One region of the Bradyrhizobium sp. USDA 4451 genome, then DNA from elsewhere that is predicted to be linked to it. Evidence: predicted binding sites of a transcription regulator. Region 1 holds the regulator's gene; each other region holds the start of a gene.
What was found. The regulator LexA, encoded in region 1, represses DNA repair genes until DNA is damaged. The targets are predictions, from matches to a motif close to TGTTCNNNNTGTGTTCNG.

Region 1 (4,900 bases):
GGGCTGCCGAACCTGCTGGCGTCGCCGGATCATTCGGCGACCGCGCGGGTTGCGCTGTGGGGCGGGCGCGAGCTGACGATGCTGATGCTGGCTTCCCTCGTGGCAGGGCTCGCGACGACGCCCTATGCCGCATTTCATTTCCATCGCGTGACGCCGTACGGACTGCTCGCCAACCTCGCGGCGATGCCGGTGGTGTCTGCGGTCGTGATGCCGGCCGGCCTGCTCGGGCTCGTCGCGATGCCGTTCGGCTTCGACGGCGTGTTCTGGGCGATCATGGGCTTTGGCATCGACTGGATGATCCTGGTGACACAATGGGTCGCCGCGCTGCCCGGCGCGGTCGGCCGGATGGCGGCGTTCGGGATCGGGCCGCTGATCGCAGCCAGCGCGGGCCTGATCCTGCTCGGGCTGCTGCGCACGCCGCTGCGCTGGTCGGGTGCGGTGCTGCTGGTGGTGGCCTCGGTCTGGGCGCTCAGGGTGCCGCAGCCGGACGTGCTGATTTCCGCCGATGGCCGCAACGTCGCGGTGCGCGGCGGGGACGGGCGGTTGCATCTGATGCACAGCGCCAAGGATGCGTTTTTGGTCAAGGAGTGGCTGGCGGCGGACGCCGATGCGCGGACCGCCACTGATGCATCGCTCGGCGAGGGCGTCTCCTGCGATCCGAGCGGCTGCGTGGTCCAGGGGCCCGGCGGCGCCTTCGTCGCGCTGGCCAGCCGGCCGGAGGCGCTGGCCGATGATTGCGAGCGCGCGGCGCTGATCGTCACCGCCCGGCCGGCGCCGCGGGGCTGCGCGGCCTCGGTGGTCGACGCTGAGCGGCTGCGGCGTCACGGCGCGCTGGTGCTGCGTCGGACCCGTGACGGCTACGCCATCGATGCGGTCAAGCCCGGCGGGATCGACCGGCCATGGTCGCCTGCGGTTCCCGGCGACGGCGAGGCCGAGGCGACGCTCCGCGCCCCCGCCACCGCGCCACGGCCGGCCGTCGACGCCACGCCGGCGGAGAGCGATCTGCAGGGTGAGGATTAGCCGGGGTCTGGCGAGGGACCGGCCGGCAATTCGAACAGGCCGAGATGGTATTCATCGGAATCGGGGCCGGCGTCGGGCTTCTTGACGAGGGTGAAGGACGCCTCGGGGAATTGCTGCCAGACCTTCAGGTCGTCAGCCGTCACCGTCAGCCAGCCGAACCGGAACATGTAGCGGCCCGGCTCCGTGACGCGTCCAGCCTTTTGCCATGTGACCTTATCGACCACCGAGCAGGTTTCCGTGAGTGCACGTCCTCTGCGCCAGATGATGCGCCAAGGCGGCCGCCGACGCAAATCTCCTGCCGCGCCCCGGAACCCGACGTCCGGGGTCGCTCGAAATCGTTTCGGTCACTCGCCGCCGGGTCATCCTGCGGCGACGATGCGTTCAACCCAAAAACAGCGACGCAAATGCGGAGGGCCGCCGCTCCACAACCTTCGGCTTCTGCGCGACCGGCGGATGCAGTGCCGGCAATTGCAGCACGCTGACGCGCTGTCCCTCGACGAGCTGGGTCACTAGCACATGGCTGCCGTCGGGGAATTCGACCGCATCATGATGGCGATCCGGCACGTCGGGCTCGACTTCGTTGAACACGCCGACGCGGAAATTCAGCGTCTTGGTCCAGATCCAGCGGCTGTCGTAGCGAACGTTCTCGGCGAAAGCGAGCTCGGTGCCCGGCAGCATGCAGACCGCGACAGTCGGATCGTTCTCCGACGCAAAGCCGCGGGTCGACGTGCCGCGGAAGGTCGTGGTGATCAGCGTCTCTCCGACAATGGCGGGGCGCGATGCCACGGCGTGCAGACTATAGTCACACATCGGATGGCTCCTCAAATGGAGGTAGCGACCCGTGCCTCTCCTTGAGGCATAGGGCCTCTACCAGAGTGGACGATAGCGAACGAGTGTCAGCTCGTTTCTGGGCGATTGTACGACTCGCCCGAGACCGCCTCAATCACAAACACGCGACACTGCGTGAGAGGTATCGGAGCGCATCGAGCAGGCCGCATGCCGCGCTATCTTCCAAGGAACGATCCGATCTGTCGCTCGTTCCTCGCCGCCGCAAGTATTTGCCTCGCCGCCGCAACTATTTGCAATTCAGTACTTGCGATAGAGCCCGATCAGCTTGCCCTGGATGCGGACCCGGTTCGGCGGCAGGATGCGCACTTCATAGGCGGTGTTGGCCGGCTCCAGCGCGATCGAAGCGCCGCGGCGGCGGAAGCGCTTCAGGGTCGCTTCCTCCTCGTCGATCAGCGCCACCACGATGTCGCCGGTGTTGGCGACGTCGTTGCGCTGGATCAGCGCCATGTCGCCGTCGAGAATGCCGGCATCGACCATCGAGTCGCCGCGCACCTCCAGCGCATAATGCTCGCCGGAGCCGAGCATGTCGGGCGGCACGCTGATGGTGTGGCTGCGGGTCTGCAGCGCCTCGATCGGCGTACCGGCAGCGATCCGGCCCATGACCGGGACCGCGACCGGTCGATTGCCGTCATCCTCGGCGATCGGCGGCGTAGAGGTGCGCTTGCCGAGGGTGCCTTCGATGACGCTCGGGGTGAAGCCGCGGCGGCCGTTGCCGCCACCGGCCGACAGCTCGGGCAGCTTGATGACTTCGATGGCGCGGGCGCGGTTGGGCAGGCGGCGGATGAAGCCGCGCTCCTCCAGCGCAGTGATCAGGCGGTGGATACCGGACTTCGAGCGCAGGTCGAGCGCATCCTTCATCTCGTCGAAGGAGGGCGGGACGCCGGCCTCTTTCAGACGTTCATTGATGAAACGCAGAAGTTCGTACTGTTTGCGCGTGAGCATCTCGAGTATTCCCCCGGTTGATAGCGTCGTTCGATTCCGAGACTCTTCGGTGGGATCTGCAGACCGGGCCTGACCAAGGGAGCATGGTGCTTGCTGCAAGCGCTCCTGGGCGGCCTCCCGATTGTAGACACCAGTACTCGAAACAAATCATGAACGGACACTATATGTTCGATATGTGTTCCGCAACCACTTAATTTCCGGTGAACACGCCCGGCGGCGCACAATCGCCGCGGTGAGAAAACCCTATTCGGGCAGCATCAGGATCTCGCATTCGCTGCCGGCGACGGCGGCCGGCGCAAACGGCGGACGCACGAGAAGTGCGCGTGCCGCAGCGAGATTCCCGAGCAGCGAAGAATCCTGCTGCATCACGGGCGTTGCGATCAGCGTGCCGTCGTCGCGCGTCTCGAGACGCGCGCGCAGATAGTCCTCGCGCTGGTCGTTGGCAGCGAGGTCGCGGCCGAGCAAAGCGGTCGCGCGGCGATGATGAATCGCTTTTCGGCCGCTCAGCGCCCGAATCAACGGCACCAGAAACAGGAAGGCGCAGACGTAGGACGACACCGGATTGCCGGGCAGGCCGATCACCCGCATCGCCTCGAGCCGGCCATGCATCATCGGCTTGCCGGGCCGCATCGCGATCCGCCAGAACGCCATCGCGACGCCCTCGGCCTCCAGCGACTGCTTGACCAGGTCGTGGTCACCGACCGAGGCGCCGCCGGTCGTGATCAGGATGTCGGCTCCGGTGTCGCGGGCCCGGCGGATGCCGGCCGTGGTGGCCTCAACCGTATCGGCGGCAATCCCGAGATCGATGGTCTCAGCGCCTTCGGCACGCGCCAGCGCCCGCAGCGCATAGCCGTTGGAATAGACGATCTGGCCGGGTCCGGGCTGCGAGCCCGGCATCACCAGCTCGTCGCCGGTCGCCAGCACCGCGACCTTCGGCCGGCGGCGCACGGCGAGTTCCGGATGGTTCATGGCGGCGGCCAGCGACAGCGCGCGGTCGGAGAGGCGGCTGCCGGCGGCGAGCAGAACGTCACCCTCGCGGAAGTCGACCCCCGCGGGGCGGATGTGCCGTCCGACGGCGGCAGCCTCGCTGATCGTGATGTGGTCGCCGTCGACGGCGGTGTCTTCCTGGATGATGACGGCGTCGGCGCCGTCGGGGATCACGCCGCCGGTGAAGATCCGCACCGCTTCGCCTGCACCGACCGTGCGCTCGAACGGCCGGCCGGCGGCGACTTCGCCGATCACCTTGAGTCGCGCCTTCAGGTCAGCCGCATCGGCGGCGCGCACCGCATAGCCGTCCATCGCCGACATCGGCTGCGGCGGCTGAGTGCGCCGCGCGGCGAGGTCGCGTGCCAGGGTGCGGTGATAGGCGGCATCGAGCGCGACCATTTCCTCCGGCAGCGGTTCGGCGCCGGCCAGGACGGCGGACAGGGCATCGGCAACCGGCATCAGGGCCACGCTCGGAGCTCCTCAAGTCCAGGGTTCAAATACCGAGCGCGGTCAGCGCCCTTGCCACGTCATCCGTCGATGTCACGTGGACGGCATGAAGGCCGCGCGCCCGCGCGCCTTCGATATTGGCGGCCAGGTCGTCGAAGAACAGGATCCGCGACGCCGGCACGCCGATGGCTTTTACCACATGATCGTAGGCCGCGGCGTCGGGTTTCCGATGGCCGATGCTCGAGGACAGGAACACGGTGCGGAAATGGCTCAGCAACTCGGCGTGGACAACCGAGAAATGCGCGACATGGGCCGGATTGGTGTTGGAGAACGCATAGAGCGGCATCCGCTTCGCCGCGGCCGCGAGCAGGGGGGCGATATCGGGCATCTCGCCGGTGAAGATCGCATTCCAGCCTTCGAGGAACTGCGCGTCCGTGAGGTCGATGCCGAGCGTCCGGCGCAGGTTTTCGAAGAACGCCGCATCGTCGATCCGGCCGATCTCGTGATGCTTGAAGCTGTCGTCGACGACAAAGCGGGTGGCGAGGTCGGACGGCGCGCAGCCGGCATGCTGCGCCCAGTGCGCCATCACCTTGTCAAAGTCGATGTCGAGCACGACGCGGCCGATATCGAACAGCAGCACGTCGACGGAATCGGG
Region 2 (4,900 bases), 2.7 Mb from region 1:
TTGTGCCGACGATCTGCATATTGCGCGCAGCAGCATGCACGCCGCCCCGTTCGCGAAGCCGACCAGCCGGCCGCACGCTTTGAGCGTGCGGCACGGCCAGTCGCGTCCGCATCATGCAGGGTGGTCATGCAGCGAGCGCGCGCCGCGCGCTCCGCAGTCAACTCACACGCAACGCTTCAGTCGGTGGTCATCACGAGCCGCGCACCGCGAGCGCTCATCATGAAACCACCAGGTTGACCGCCTTCGGGCCCTTGCCCTTCTTGTCCGGCTCAACCTCGAACGTAATGCGTTGTCCTTCAGTCAGGTCCTTCAATCCTGCCCGCTCGACAGCGGTGATGTGAACGAACACATCGCGGCCGCCATCATCAGGCTTGATGAAGCCGTAGCCACGCTCTCCGTTGAAGAACTTGACTGTCCCAGTCATGGCCATCGGGAAAACTCCTCCCCCGTATTGCTCCACCGCTACGCGCACGTCGCGTAGCGGTTGACCGACATTCGCTTGTCGGAAGCTTGGCCACCTGAGCAGGCCGGCGTCACGCCGCCGGTCTGCCTGGATTTTATTTCGGCCTTGTCACTCCGCCGCAACCATTCGCGGAAGCGGAACGTAAAGCCAGTCGTAACAGGATGAGCATAATACGGTTCCGCGCAAATTGCCTATGCTCAAAATCGAACTTTTCAGTGGGTGCTTTTCGATCAAGCTTTAGGCGTCTCTAGTTTGAAGCGCGCCGCGCCGCCTTGACCGAGCGGCTTCTCGAGTTCGGGCAGGATGATCTTCAGCTCGCCCGCGAGCGTCCACGGCGGATTCACTATCAAAAGGCCGGTGGAAACGAGGCCTGCGCCCGCTTCTTGCGGCGCCACACTGAATTCCAGACGCAAGCATTTTCCGGCAGGTCGGCTGCTCATTGCAGCAGCAGCCACGCTGCGCGCGAGCTCGTCGGTGGCCCTCCGGGTTTTTACGGGGTACCACAAAAGATATGCACCGGTCGGCCACTTCGCGAACGCCTCCGTGAAAGCACGGGCCAGCCGCTCGAACTCGTCCTTCGCTTCGAATGGCGGATCGATCAGCACCAGGCCGCGACGCTCGTTCGGCGGCACGAATGCGGGCAACGCGGTCCAGCCGTCGAGATCGACGACGCGTGCCTGCGCATCGCGCCGCAACGCGTCGATCAGTTGCTTGCGTGCGGTCGGTTCGACCTCGCAGGCCGTGAGACGATCCTGAGGGCGCAGCAGCGCCCGCGCGATCAGCGGCGAGCCGGGATAGGCTTTCAACTCGCCGCGCGGATTGAATGCCCTGACGATGTCGAGATAGGGCGCGATCAACGGCAGCGCCTTGTCGGAGAGTCGCGCCTGCATCAACCGCGCGATGCCGCTGAGCCATTCGCCGCCGCGCTCGGCTTCGCTCGATGTCAGGTCATAGAGGCCGGCGCCGGCATGGCTGTCGATGACACGGAACGGCGCCTGCTTCTCCTGCAGATAGGTCAGCATCCGCACCAGCACGATGTGCTTGATGACATCGGCAAAGTTGCCGGCATGAAAGGCGTGGCGGTAGTTCATGCGGTTATCGCGCTGCGCTCCGAGAGGGATGCGCATGTTGTACTTCGTCATGCCCGGGCTTGTCGCGGGCATCGACGCCTGATCTTGCCGGATTCGCGAGGGCGAGAATGGCCGGAACAGTCAGCGCGGACACTGCGCGGCGCGCCTCCGCCCGGCCATGACGGGGAGGGATCAGCCGCCGCGCACCGGCGGCATCAGCACCTGATCGCGGCGGCAGGCACGGCGATCGATTTCCTCGCAGGAGCGGAATTGCAGATCCTTGCTGAGGCAGATCCGTACCTCGCTGAGGCGCCGGCTGTCGCAGGTCACCGAGATCGCGGAGTTGCTGAGTCCGGGATTGGCCTTGATGAAGGCCGTCTCCAACTCGTCGGGCGCGATCGTCTTCGGTTCCGTCAATTGCACGAATTCCTCGGGGATCTTCACCGCGGCGCGGGCCTTGCGGATCGCTTCGAAATAGGCGCGCTCGCCGAGGCCGGAGCAGGTGCCGTGCTTGTCCCACTCGTTGTAGATCAGCCCGGGCGCCGGCATCAGGTCGAGCATCGAGGTCATGATGTTGCGGGCCAGCCGCGGCGAGGGCCGCTGGCAGTATTCCGGGAAGCCACGTTCATATTGCGGCCACAGCCCGTGCACCACGAAGGAGTAGGGCCGGCCGCCACACTGTGCCTGGGTCCCGCGGCCATTGTTGCCCCGCTCGCTCGCCGCCTCGCAGAACGAAGGCGACCATGACAGCGACAGCACATAGAAATCGAATTCGCCGGGCGCGTTCTGGCGGCGATCCTGGGCCGAAGCCCCAACCGCGCCACAGAGAACAACGACAGCGGAAATCAGGAATCGGGAAATTGTGTCCAACCGAGGCATCAAACGCTCCCCCTCACGCGATCGTCCCGCAGCCTAACAGGCATTTGGAACATTTCAAGAACAAAAGCCGCCGGCTTTGATGGCGGCGGCTTCTGTTTCAGCAATCTGGTCTGGATATCAGGGCCGGGCGGCCTTGCAGGACGGGTTGTAGGCCCAGTTGCGGTCGAGCCCGGCGACACACCATTCGACGCCCTGGTCGATGCCGGCAAAGCCGCCGTCCTCGATGATCGAATAGTGCACCTTGCGCACCTTGCCGTCGCTCAGCAGCGCATCGCCCGAGCAATAGCGGCGCGGGATATTGTCGGACTGCCAGGGGCGGAAGGCGGTTTCGTGGATCCGGCTGAAGCCGGTGATGACCAGCGGCGAATTCCAGAAGGTGGCTTCCTTCTCGTGGAATTGATCGCTGATGGTCGCCAGGGCCTTTTCGCAGGGGGCGACATTGCCGTCATAGCGCGGGCCCGACAGCCAGAAATTCAGTTCGAACGGATTGGCGGCCTGCGCCGTGCCCCCGAAAGCCAGCGTGCCGACCACGAGTGCGGCGCCGAGGCCAAGCGTGTGGCCGAGTTTGTTGCGGGAGTTGAACAGGTTGCGCATGGGAATCCACCCGATTATCCGATGCGGCGGACGGTGCCGCGAAGCCCCGGCAAGGTCAAGTGCAGCGCGGCAACACCTGTCGAGAAGTCCACTTCCGGCTGCCGGCTCGTTCTTTTCACGGTCGCCGGCGCACTCTATGTTGGGCCCAAGCGAAATGGAGTCTGCGATGCGAAGGAAATTGGCCGCGTGCCTGGTTGCCGTTAGCGGGATGCTGGCCGTGGGTCCGGCGCAAGCCGATTGGCTGCAGCCGGTGCCGCCGTTCAAGGGCAACGATACCGGCGGTATCATCGCCTATTCGCTGGCAGCCCAGACCGATGCCCGGCAGCTCGCCGTCGACCACTGCGCCTCCTACGGCAAGGTGGTCAAGTTCCTGGCGGTGCAGCGCTACCCGGGCGGCTACATCTCCTTCGCCTGTCGCTGGGTGCCGTATGGCGCCGCCGAGAGGCCGGTGCGCACGCTCTACTGAGCGCGCCCTTTAACTCTCCGATCGTTGAGCCGGGAGCCAACCGCATGACCCGACAGCTTGCCTTGCTTGGTTCTGCTGTGTGCCTTGCCCTGTCCACCGGCGCGGCAAGTGCCGTCGACCTGCCGATTCGCAAGGCCGGGCTGTGGGAGATGAAAATGGTGCGCACCGGCGGGCCGATGCCGGAAATCACCATGCAGCACTGCACCGACGAGACCACCGACAAGGAGATGAGCGCCGCGGCCTCGCCGATGGCCAAGGAGGTCTGCTCCAAGCAGGACATCCAGAAGACCGCGACCGGCTATGTCAGCGACAGCGTGTGCAGCGTCGCGGGCATGTCGATGCAGAGCCATGCCGAGATCGTCGGCGATTTCAATTCCGCCTACACGGTAAAGAGCACCTCGCATGCCGAGGGCGGTGCGGCCGGCGCCCGCGACACCACGATGACCATCGAGGCGAAATGGCTCGGCGCCTGCAAGGCCGACCAGAAGCCCGGTGACATCATCATGCCCGGCGGCATGAAGATGAACGTCAAGGACATGGAAAAGCTGAAGAGCCTCCTGCCCAAGCAGAAGTAGGGCGCCGCGCATTCGGTTGCGCGCCTGAATATAACGACCCCTGATGCCGAGTGGTTGTTGCACTTCGCATCTCCCTCATTGCTAGCAGTTCGCGACGAGAATTGCGGAGCAATCTTGTGCTGAGGGCGGTGTGCAATCCATCCGATGCCTTCCTGAGCGGCGCCACCGGGTCCGCGCAGAGCGCGGCCCGATGACAGGCTCCGCGCGTCTCGAAGGGTCGACGGCCGGGCTGGTGGCCGCGCATCCTTCGAGGCTCGCACCTTCAGAATGACGGTCTGGGAAATTGTAGCGAGCGGCCTCCCACGCTGTCGTCCTGGCGAAAGCTCATAACCACCGAATTCGATTGAGAGCGCGATAGTGGCCCAGCGTCGCACGACAGCAAGCGATTTGGGTAATGGCTCCTGGCTTTCGCCAGGACGACATTGAATACAATCGCACTCTCTCAGGATGACGGTTCACCGCCGCGCGTTCGTGCGCTCCTTGGCGCGATGACGTCGACGGGATGCGACATCATTGAGCGATCGGCTTCGCGTTTCGCGTTCGAGCGACGACGCGCGTCGCATTCGCTGCAAGCTCGCTGCGACAACGTGTCGTTTTGAATCGTTCAAATGCGTACATCTTGAATCGTTCCAGTGTTTCGCATCGTGTGCGCTTCAAGCAATTCTATTTTGCGCGTGTGGAATTTCGCGCACCCCGTCGATAGAAGTCCGCCGCAATCGATGTCGCGTCATGAGGAAGGTGCGCCTCGATCGAGATCAGTCTGGGCGCGTGGGGATTTGTTCGGTGGGAATGATTTGGTATCGAAGCAAGCGCGGCTTGCTTGGATCAACGGCTGCGATCAATGCAGCGTTTC
Region 3 (4,900 bases), 290 kb from region 1:
GGCCGGCCGTTATTTTGATGTGAAGGCGCGCGTCGCGCGATCAACCGCAGCAGGCTCAGTATTTCGCTGCTACGACCGGGCTTGCGGCGTTGAAATGGTAATTGATGCCGAGCTTGACGGTGTGGAAGGTGTCTTTCCACTCCGAGCGATCGTTGAGCGCGGGCGTGTACTGGATCGGCGCAACCTTGCCGAGATCGATGTAGTTGTACTCGAGCTTGGCCGACCAGTTCGCGGCGAACATGTATTCGACGCCGGCGCCGAGGGTCCAGCCCCAGCGGGTGTCGCTGGCCGAGGCCGAGGGCGGTGCGAGCCCGGCATTGTAGCGATGCAGGATGTCGCCGACCGCAGCGCCGCCGCTGACGAACCACAGCGTGGCGCCATCGGCGTAACCGAGCCGGCCCTTGATGTCGCCGAAGCTGCGCAGCTCGGTGTAGTAGGTGTCGAGCACGCTTGGCGGCCCGACATTGATCACGCCGGAGCGGCCGGTGATGGAGGCCCAGTGGTAGGCGCTCTCGATGCCGAACACGGCAGGGCCGGCCTGGACGTTGTAGCCGATCACGCCGCCGATGAAGCCACCGCCGGTAGTGTAGCTTTGCGTGCCGATGAACGTCGCATCGTTCGGGGCGCCGAGATAGGTCTCGCTGCTGGTGCCCCAGCCGCCGCCGCCCTGGGCGCCGAGATAGAAGCCGTTCCAGCTGGTCACAGGCGCGGCAACCGCCGGCTGGGGGGCCTTTGCGGCAAGGTCAGCCGCCGACACGGACGAAACGCTGAGCACGGCGAGGCCGGCTGCACACAGAAGCTGTTTCATGGATCCATCCCGCTTCGATTCGATCATCGCAGGACAGGCTACCATTGCAGGTTGCAGATCGGGCGTAGCGCGCGTGCAACACCGATAACATTTTGATTTTACTGTATATTTTACGATTTATTAGCATTTAACCATGTCGATTCGGGGGCGGGGCTCAACTCGCAACCGACCCCGGCAAACAGAAAGGCCGGCACAAGGCCGGCCTTTCGTGTCGATCCAATCCGTGTCGCGCAATCAATAGCGCGCAACCACCGGGCCGCCCCACTTGTAGTTCACGCGGACAGTGACGAGGTCGACGTCCTGGCGGTCGCGGATGGTGCTCAACAGCGCTCCACCGGGCGTGGTGAGGTTGTAGTTCTTGTCCTGCATGAACAGGTGGTCGTATTCGACACCAGCGGTCCAGTTCGGCGCGAAGCCGAACTCGATGCCGGCGCCGATGGTGCCGCCCCAGCGGGTGTCGCTGGCGCTGCCGGCGAGCACGCCGGTCGGCGTAACGAAGGTGCTGAAGCGATTGTCGGTCAGCGCCGCACCGCCCTTGGCGTAGAGCAACACGTTGTTGACGGCGTAGCCGATCTGGCCGGTGAACAGGCCGAACGCGTCGATCTTGGTCTGGTTGGTGAACAGGCCCGGGAAGACCGCACTGCCGTTGCTGCCCTTCAGGTCAGCCCAGTCGCCCTGCGCTTCGAGGCCGAACACCCAGGCGCCGGCCTGCCAGCGATAGCCGATCTGGCCACCGGCGACGCCGCCGGTTGCGTCATGGCACCCGTCCGCACCGAAGGCACCGAGCGGGACCTGGTCCCAGCAATTGTGACTCGAGCCCCAGCCGCCGTTGGCGCCGATGTAGAAGCCGCTCCAGTCATAGACGGCAGCGATCATCGGCGGCGCCTTGGTGTACGGGCGCGCCGCGAGGTCGGCGGCCGCGGCAGGCGCAGCAAACGCAATCAGAGCAACTGTCCCGAGCAAAAACTTCTTCATCGTCAATCTCCCCAGCTCCCCGATCGGCTCCCAAAGGTCCCGAAGCGCGATCCCAGACGCGAGCGCCCGTCCGTTGGTTGATAGCTATACGCCGATTCAACCGGAAAGGCCGTCTCCCAAATGCCACACTCGGGGAAGAAGTGCGGTCGGAATAAGGCACTGATTTGTTTATCGTTTTTCTAACGTCGCGTCGCCGGCGGGCGACTGGGAGCGAAACGGGCTGCCGTATCATCGCCACGAACGGCCTCTACGGCTGGTTGTGGCGAACAAAACTGGAACATTCCCGGCCGGGATGCTATATCTGATTATCGTGGATAACCGTGCGACGGCGGAGGGCGCCAAGCCGCCGCCGGCGTATAGGGTCATCCACGACGCCTGCAATGTAAGTGGCGAAGGTTGAGAGTGGCGGCCGATGTCCGGACGCCCGGTTTTTGAGTGGAGATGATGCGATGGCAGGAAGCGTGAACAAGGTGATCCTGGTTGGAAACCTCGGCAAGGATCCGGAAATCCGGCGGACCCAGGACGGTCGTCCGATCGCCAATCTGTCCATCGCCACCTCGGAGACCTGGCGCGACAAGGGCACCGGCGAGCGCAAGGAAAAGACCGAGTGGCACCGCGTCGTGATCTTCAACGAGGGCCTCTGCAAGGTCGCCGAGCAGTACCTGAAGAAGGGCGCCAAGGTGTACATCGAGGGTCAGTTGCAGACCCGCAAATGGACCGACCAGAGCGGCGTCGAGAAGTACTCGACTGAAGTCGTGCTGCAGGGCTTCAACTCCAACCTCACCATGCTCGATGGGCGCGGCGGTGGCGGCAGCAGCTTCTCCGATGATGGCGGCAGCGATTTCGGCTCGTCCGGTCCGGTCAGCTCGGCGCCGCGCCGTGCGGTCGCCGCCGGCGGTGGCAGCCGCAACAGCGACATGGACGACGACATCCCGTTCTGAGCGCGCGCCCGAAGACTGCGTCAGCCGCCGTTCCGTGACGATCATTTGCCGGAACGGCGGTTCGATGTGTCGCGACAGTTCCTCATGTGAATTATGAGGATAACTTTCTAACGGCTTGCAGTGTTTCGCCCAGATGACGGCGCTCAGAGCCGGTTCCCGCGACTTTGACACAGGTCAATGTGAATGGTATTTACATTGCCTGTGGCGAGCGAGGCTTTGCCGCGGATCAATTCGAGGGCCGCCATCATGAGCCTCGCGCCATTGCTCGACGCCGCGCCTGCGATCCCGCTCCATGCCTTTGCCGCCATGGCCGCCTTCGTGCTCGGCTCCATCCAGCTTGCCGCGCCGAAGGGCACGCTGCCGCACCGGACGCTGGGTTGGATCTGGGTGATCCTGATGCTGGTGGTCGCCGGAAGCTCGTTCTGGATCCACCAGATCCGCCTGCTCGGGCCGTGGAGCCCGATCCATCTGCTGTCGATCTTCTCGCTGCTCATGCTGGTGCTCGGCGTCATGGCCGCGCGGCGTCACAACGTCCGCCGCCACAAATACACGATGATCGGCATCTTCTTCGGCGCGCTGGTCATTGCCGGGCTGTTCACGTTCATGCCCGGGCGGATCATGCATGCGGTGGTTTTCGGCCAGCGATGGGATGGGCAAATAGCGAATGGGGAGTAGCGAAGAGGGCGTTTTCCACTCGCTATTCGCTACTCGCCATTCGCTTCTCGACCAAGCGGCCGTGGTCCCGCCGACCCACCCGTAAGTCCATGAAAAAACGAAGGGAAAAACGGCTTGCCGGAGCCGTGGAAGGGTGGTTTTCAGGCCATCGATACGCTATATGATTCCCCAGTAGAACCGACCGGATTTCCCCTTTGTCCGATAACGACGACCACAAGCCCGGCGAGCCGCCGGGGCCCTCAGATATTCGTCCCGTTTCCATTCTCGACGAGATGAAGAAGTCCTACCTCGATTACGCGATGAGCGTGATCGTGTCGCGTGCGCTGCCCGATGCGCGCGACGGGCTCAAGCCGGTGCACCGGCGCATCCTCTATTCGATGCATGAGCAGGGACACACCCCGGACAAGAAATACGTCAAGTCCGCGCGCGTGGTCGGCGACGTGATCGGTAAATATCACCCGCACGGCGACCAGTCGATTTACGACGCGATGGTCCGCATGGCGCAGGATTTCTCCCTGCGCGTGCCGCTGATCGACGGCCAGGGCAATTTTGGTTCGATCGACGGCGATCCGCCGGCCGCCTATCGATATACCGAAGCGCGGCTGACGCGCGCGGCACTGGCCGTCCTTGCCGACATCGACATGGAGACCGTCGATTTCCAGCCGAACTACGACAATTCCGAGCAGGAGCCGTCGGTTCTGCCGGCCCGCTTTCCGAACCTTCTGGTCAACGGCGCCGGCGGCATCGCCGTCGGCATGGCGACCAACATCCCGCCGCACAATCTCGGCGAGGTGGTCGACGCCTGCGTCGCGCTGATCGATAATCCGGCGCTCACGATCGACGAGTTGATCGACATCATTCCCGGACCTGATTTCCCGACCGGCGGTGTCATCCTGGGCCGCCAGGGCATCCGCTCGGCCTATCATCTCGGCCGCGGCTCGATCGTGATGCGCGGCAAGGTGACGATCGACACCATCCGCAAGGACCGCGAAGCGATCATCATCTCCGAAATTCCCTATCAGGTGAACAAGGCGACGATGGTCGAGCGCATTGCCGACCTCGTGAAAGAGAAGAAGATCGAGGGCATCGGCGACCTGCGCGACGAGTCCGACCGCGACGGCTATCGCGTCGTGATCGAGCTGAAGCGCGAAGCGGTGCCCGATGTGGTGCTCAACCAGCTCTACCGCTTCACGCCGCTGCAGACCAATTTCCCCGCCAACATGCTGGCGCTGGATTCCGGCCGTCCGCAGACCATGAATCTGAAGGACCTGCTCAACATCTTCGTCGCGTTCCGCGAGCAGGTGGTGACAAGGCGGACCAAGTTCCTGCTCGGCAAGGCCCGCGACCGCGCCCACATCCTGGTGGGCCTTGCGATCGCTGTCGCCAATATCGACGAGATGATCCGCGTCATCCGGACCTCGCCCGATCCGAACACCGCGCGCGAGGCCCTGATGTCGCGCGACTGGCCGGCGCGCGACGTCGAGGCGATGATCACGCTGAT
Region 4 (4,900 bases), 2.1 Mb from region 1:
GCCATCGACCTCGGCGATCCAGCAATGCTCGCGGGCCGGATCGAACGACCGGATGAATTGCGCGCAGATCTCGGCCACCAGTGCCTCGTAGCTGATGTCCCAGCCATATTCGTCTGCATAGGCGCGTCCCTGCCGCGAAATGACCCAGCCGATGTCGCCGACGCGATGGCTGCGCAGCAGGAAGCCGGCCGGCTTGTTCGCCGGCGGCTCCATCGCGCGCTCGATCGTGCCCATCGCGCGCACCACGGCGGCGCGGCGCTTGCCGTCGATCCGCTTCAACAGAGCGCCGACCTCGCTGCGCGAGCGGCGCTCGAGGTCCGCGGCAGCGGTGCGGCCCTTGGCGGTGAGCGCCACCTGATTGACCCGCCGGTCGGCCCTCGACGGTTTGCGTGTCAAGATCTGACGGCGTTGCAGCGCCGCCAGCATGCGGCTGACGAAGCCGGGATCGAGGTCGAGATCGCGCACCAGATCGGTCGCGATGCAGTCGGGGCGATGCGCGAGCTCGTAGATGATGCGGGCTTCCTGCAGCGTGAACGGGGAATGCAGCAGCTTGGGCTCGATGATGCCGAGCTTGCGGGTATAGAACCGGCTGAAGCCGCGCACCGCGGCGACCTGGCTCGCAAGGGAGCCGTCCTGGGAATTTGATTTCATCAAACAGATTATTTGACGCAATCAAATAAATCGCAAGAGCCGTCCGCGAGGCGCTACGCCACCATGATCCGGCTGCGCAGCATGGTGCGGGAGGAACGGCCGAGCCGGCGCAGCAGCCGCGCCTCGGAGCGGCGGGCATCGGGCCGGTAGCCGCCGATCCGTTCATAATGCTCGCGCGCGATCAGGAGGCCCTGTTCGGCCGAGGGCCCGGTGATCATGCGGGCGACGAATTTGAGGCCGTCGCGCAGGCCGGGGTCGGTGTAGGGCGCGCGGGCGTAGCGGAAGATGCCGGCGCGGTCCTTGCCGCTGGCCGCCACCATCTGGATGAACTGGGTGGTCTCCTCGATCCAGCCGGCATCGAGCACCGCGCCCGGATGCAGGAACATCAGCCAGGGCGAGCGGGCCTGCTTCGCACCGGCGGCCAGCGCCGCGGCGCGCGTGCCCTCGAACCGCAGGAAGCCGCAGCCGGCCACGTCGGCGACGCGCTCCATCACGTCGCTATTGGTGCGGTCGACCAGCAGCACCTCGCGGACGACGCCGGCGGCCGCGCCCGGCACCAGCGCCGCCAATGTGGCGACCGCGGTGCGCTCGATGCCGTCGGTTGGAATGATCACGCTCAGCATGATTTGAGGCTTCGGTGGCTCAAACGGTTCAAGAAACTCCGGCCGTGTTATCACCTTGTCATATTCAAAGCAGCCTGTTCGCTTGCAGAATTTTGCAGCAAGGTTCTGTGGAATTTCTCGATTCATGTTCTTGATTTGTTCTCACGCTGTGCTAGCTTCACAGCATGAGCCGAGCATCCTCTCATGCCCTCAAGCACCCGCCGGTAACGGCGCCCTCCGATAACCCGGCGGGTGCACCTTCACCTGTCCCTGCGCCTTTTCCCGAGCTTGCGGTCGCAATCGAGCGCGAGCGGCGGCGCGGCCGCGGCGCGCAGTCCAACGCCAGCGGACGTTACGAGGCCGAGGCGAGGGTTGCGTTCGACGACGGCTGGCAGAGCCTCGACGACCTGCCACCATTTACCACCAGCGTGGCGCTCGACAGCTCGCGCAAGGTGATCACCCGCAACGACTCGCCCGATATCGGCTTCGACCGCTCGATCAATCCCTATCGTGGTTGCGAGCACGGCTGCGTCTACTGCTTCGCGCGGCCGACCCACGCCTATCTCGGCCTGTCGCCGGGGCTCGACTTCGAGTCGAAGCTGTTTGCCAAGCCGGACGCGCCCGCGCTGCTCGAGAAGGAGCTGGCGGCGCCCAACTATGAGGCGCGGATGATCGCGATCGGCACCAACACCGATCCCTATCAGCCGATCGAGCGCGACCGGAAAATCATGCGCGGCATCCTCGAGGTGCTGGAGCGCGCCGGGCATCCGGTCGGCATCGTCACCAAGTCGGCGCTGGTGACCCGCGACATCGATATCCTGGCGCGGATGGCCAAGCGCAATCTCGCCAAGGTGGCGCTGTCGGTGACGACGCTCGACCCGAAGCTTGCCCGCACCATGGAGCCGCGTGCCTCGACCCCGCCGAAGCGGCTCGAGGCGATCAAGCGGCTCGCGGAGGCCGGCATCCCGACCACGGTGATGGTCGCGCCCGTGATCCCGGCGCTGAACGACTCCGAGATCGAGCGCATCCTCGACGCCGCCGTGCATGCCGGCGCCAAGGAAGCAAGCTACGTGCTGCTGCGGCTGCCGCTCGAGGTCCGCGATCTCTTCCGCGAATGGCTGATGGCCAACTATCCCGACCGCTACCGCCACGTTTTCACGCTGATCCGCGACATGCGCGGCGGCCGCGACTACGACTCGCAATGGGGCACGCGGATGAAGGGCACCGGCCCGATGGCCTGGATGATCGGCCGCCGCTTCGAGATCGCCTGCGAAAAGCTCGGCCTCAACAAGCGGCGCACCAAGCTGACAACCGATCACTTCGCCAAGCCGAAGCGCAACGGGCAGCAGCTCAGTTTGTTCTAGGCGGGCGCCCGAAATGCAGCGCAGCGAAATCCGGGTTCTTATATCGGTGGCGAGTTTTCCCGGATTGCGCTTCGCTGCATCCAGGCTACGAAGATAACAGTGAGTGCAACGATGACTAACGCCCCGACCGCGCGCTTCACCGTCCTCACGCTCGGCGTCAGCGACATGCGCGCCAGCATCGCCTTCTACGAGTCCCTCGGCTTCACCAGGAAGATGCGCGCGACCGGCGAGGAGGTGGCCTTCTTCGAGACCGGCGGCAGCGTGCTCGGGCTGTTCCCGTGGCATCTGCTCGCCGCCGATGCCGCACTCCCCGACCAGCCGCGGCCGGTCGCCTTCCGCGGCGTCGCGATCGCCTGGAACTGCAACGACGATGCCGAGGTCGATCGGGTGATGGCGTTCGCGCTGTCGAAAGGCGCCACATTGCTGAAGCCGGCGCAGCCGACCAGCTATGGCGGTTATTGCGGTTATTTCGGCGATCCCGACGGCCACGCCTGGGAAGTGGTGCGCGCGCCGGGCTTCGAGGTTCGCGATGACGGGCTGGTGTCCATTCCGGACTAGCAACGGCCGACTTGAATAACGGGGACGGGCGGCCGGTTCCCGGTTGCGTCACCGGGCTTGCTTGATCACGATCCCCCGCATGATTCGGGACAAATCCAAGAGCGCATCAAAGACCTCGTCGAAGAAGGCGCCGGCCAAATCGGCCGGGCCGGCCAAGCGCGTCGTCGCGGTGACCCGGCCGACCTTCCGGCGCGAGCGCGCGCTGATCAAGAGCGGCGTCTGGCCGGTCGCCGGCTGCGACGAGGCCGGGCGCGGCCCGCTGGCAGGGCCCGTGGTGGCCGCCGCCGTCGTGCTCGATCCCACCCGCGTTCCAAAGGGTCTCGACGATTCCAAGCGGCTGACCGCGGAGCGCCGCGAGGAGCTGTTCGAGGAGATCTGCGCCACCGCTGCGTTCTCGGTCGCAGTGGCCTCGCCGGCGCGAATCGACCGCGACAACATCCTGCGCGCTTCGCTGTGGGCGCTGGCGCGCGCGGTGCACGCGCTGCCGGAAATGCCGAAGCACGTCTTCGTCGACGGCCGCGACAAGCTCGCCACGCCCTGCGGCTGCGACGCCGTGATCGGCGGCGACGGCATCGTGGCCTCGATCGCAGCCGCCTCGATCATCGCCAAGGTGACGCGCGACCGCCTGATGTGCGCGCTGGCGCTGGATTGTCCCGGCTATGGCTTCGAGCAACACAAGGGCTATGCGGTCCCCGAGCACCTCGAGGCGCTGGACCGGCTCGGGCCGAGCAGCCATCACCGCAGCTTCTTCGCCCCGGTCGTCGCGGCGCGGCTGAAGCATTTTCCGGTGCCGGGCGAGCCCGACCTGTTCACGGTGGATGCGGAGAGCGAAGCCGTTTCATCCGAAGCGGCGTAAAGGGGCGACGGCGCCGATCATCTCCGCTGTCATCCCCGCGTATGCGGGGATCCAGTATTCCAGAGGCAGTCGTTTTCGATCGAGAGGTCGCGGCGTACTGGATGCCCACTCGCGGGGCATGACGGCTGTGTGTGGCTTTGCACCGCCGACTCATCCGGCGCCGGTTGCCTCCACCGCCGTCGCCGTTTATCAAAACCCTCCGGATCAGATGACGCCGCTGACATGGTGGCAGGGGCATTTCAGGCGTTTCATGCGGTTTACCTCCCTGGTTGTCGAACTGATCCGCGCCCGGCCGCGCCTCGTGGTGTGGGTCGTGGTGCTGGTGCAGGCCGCGATCTGGCTGCTGCTGCCGCTGATCTTCTACGGCAGCCCGCCCGGCAATCTCGCCACTATCCTGGCCTTCGGCCGCGAGTATCAGGTCGGCACCGACATGGGGCCGCCGCTGGCATTCTGGCTTGCCGACATCGCCTTCCGTGCCGCCGGCAATCACGTGTTCGGCGTCTATCTGCTGGCGCAAGTCTGCGAGATCGCCACCTTCATCGCCTTTTATAGGCTGGCGCGCGCCATCGTCGGCGGCCCGCAGGGCGTGCTGGCGGTCTTGCTGTCGATGACGGAGGTGGTGTTCTCCTCGCCGAGCGTCGAGTTCGGTCCGCTGATCCTGGCACGTCCGCTGTGGGCGCTGCTGCTGCTGCATTCCTGGCAGTTGATCGGGCAGAACCGGCGCAGCGCCTGGTTCGCCTGGTCGATCGATTGCGGCCTGCTGCTGCTGACGACGCCGGCGGCGATCGGCATGATCCTGCTCGTGGTCGGCTTTGCGCTGGCGACCGAGCGCGGGCGGCGCACGCTGCGCGCGGTCGATCCGCTCTATG

Region 2: the regulator LexA is predicted to act here: its motif matches at 2,458-2,475, upstream of ACVMB0_RS14835 (ribonuclease T2 family protein).
Region 3: the regulator LexA is predicted to act here: its motif matches at 2,046-2,063, upstream of ACVMB0_RS25980 (single-stranded DNA-binding protein).
Region 4: the regulator LexA is predicted to act here: its motif matches at 1,400-1,417, upstream of ACVMB0_RS17775 (PA0069 family radical SAM protein).

What each region holds. Positions count from the first base shown of each region.
Region 1 covers NZ_JBTRCH010000001.1:5,936,381-5,941,280, reverse strand. The annotation lists partial or broken gene ACVMB0_RS27405 (ComEC/Rec2 family competence protein) at 1-1,020, shown strand, start outside; gene ACVMB0_RS27400 (hypothetical protein) at 1,017-1,244, opposite strand; gene ACVMB0_RS27395 (hypothetical protein) at 1,402-1,830, opposite strand; gene lexA (transcriptional repressor LexA) at 2,107-2,811, opposite strand; gene ACVMB0_RS27385 (molybdopterin molybdotransferase MoeA) at 3,055-4,266, opposite strand; gene ACVMB0_RS27380 (HAD family hydrolase) at 4,292-4,900, opposite strand, start outside.
Region 2 covers NZ_JBTRCH010000001.1:3,202,225-3,207,124, forward strand. The annotation lists gene ACVMB0_RS14825 (cold-shock protein) at 218-430, opposite strand; gene ACVMB0_RS14830 (23S rRNA (adenine(2030)-N(6))-methyltransferase RlmJ) at 694-1,554, opposite strand; gene ACVMB0_RS14835 (ribonuclease T2 family protein) at 1,726-2,412, opposite strand; gene ACVMB0_RS14840 (hypothetical protein) at 2,530-3,006, opposite strand; gene ACVMB0_RS14845 (hypothetical protein) at 3,173-3,472, shown strand; gene ACVMB0_RS14850 (DUF3617 domain-containing protein) at 3,517-4,047, shown strand.
Region 3 covers NZ_JBTRCH010000001.1:5,641,578-5,646,477, forward strand. The annotation lists gene ACVMB0_RS25970 (outer membrane protein) at 56-808, opposite strand; gene ACVMB0_RS25975 (outer membrane protein) at 1,043-1,783, opposite strand; gene ACVMB0_RS25980 (single-stranded DNA-binding protein) at 2,233-2,724, shown strand; gene ACVMB0_RS25985 (DUF2306 domain-containing protein) at 2,971-3,399, shown strand; gene gyrA (DNA gyrase subunit A) at 3,594-4,900, shown strand, end outside.
Region 4 covers NZ_JBTRCH010000001.1:3,846,576-3,851,475, forward strand. The annotation lists gene ACVMB0_RS17765 (bifunctional helix-turn-helix transcriptional regulator/GNAT family N-acetyltransferase) at 1-651, opposite strand, end outside; gene ACVMB0_RS17770 (glycosyltransferase family protein) at 705-1,274, opposite strand; gene ACVMB0_RS17775 (PA0069 family radical SAM protein) at 1,439-2,617, shown strand; gene ACVMB0_RS17780 (VOC family protein) at 2,729-3,175, shown strand; gene ACVMB0_RS17785 (ribonuclease HII) at 3,255-4,031, shown strand; gene ACVMB0_RS17790 (glycosyltransferase family 39 protein) at 4,282-4,900, shown strand, end outside.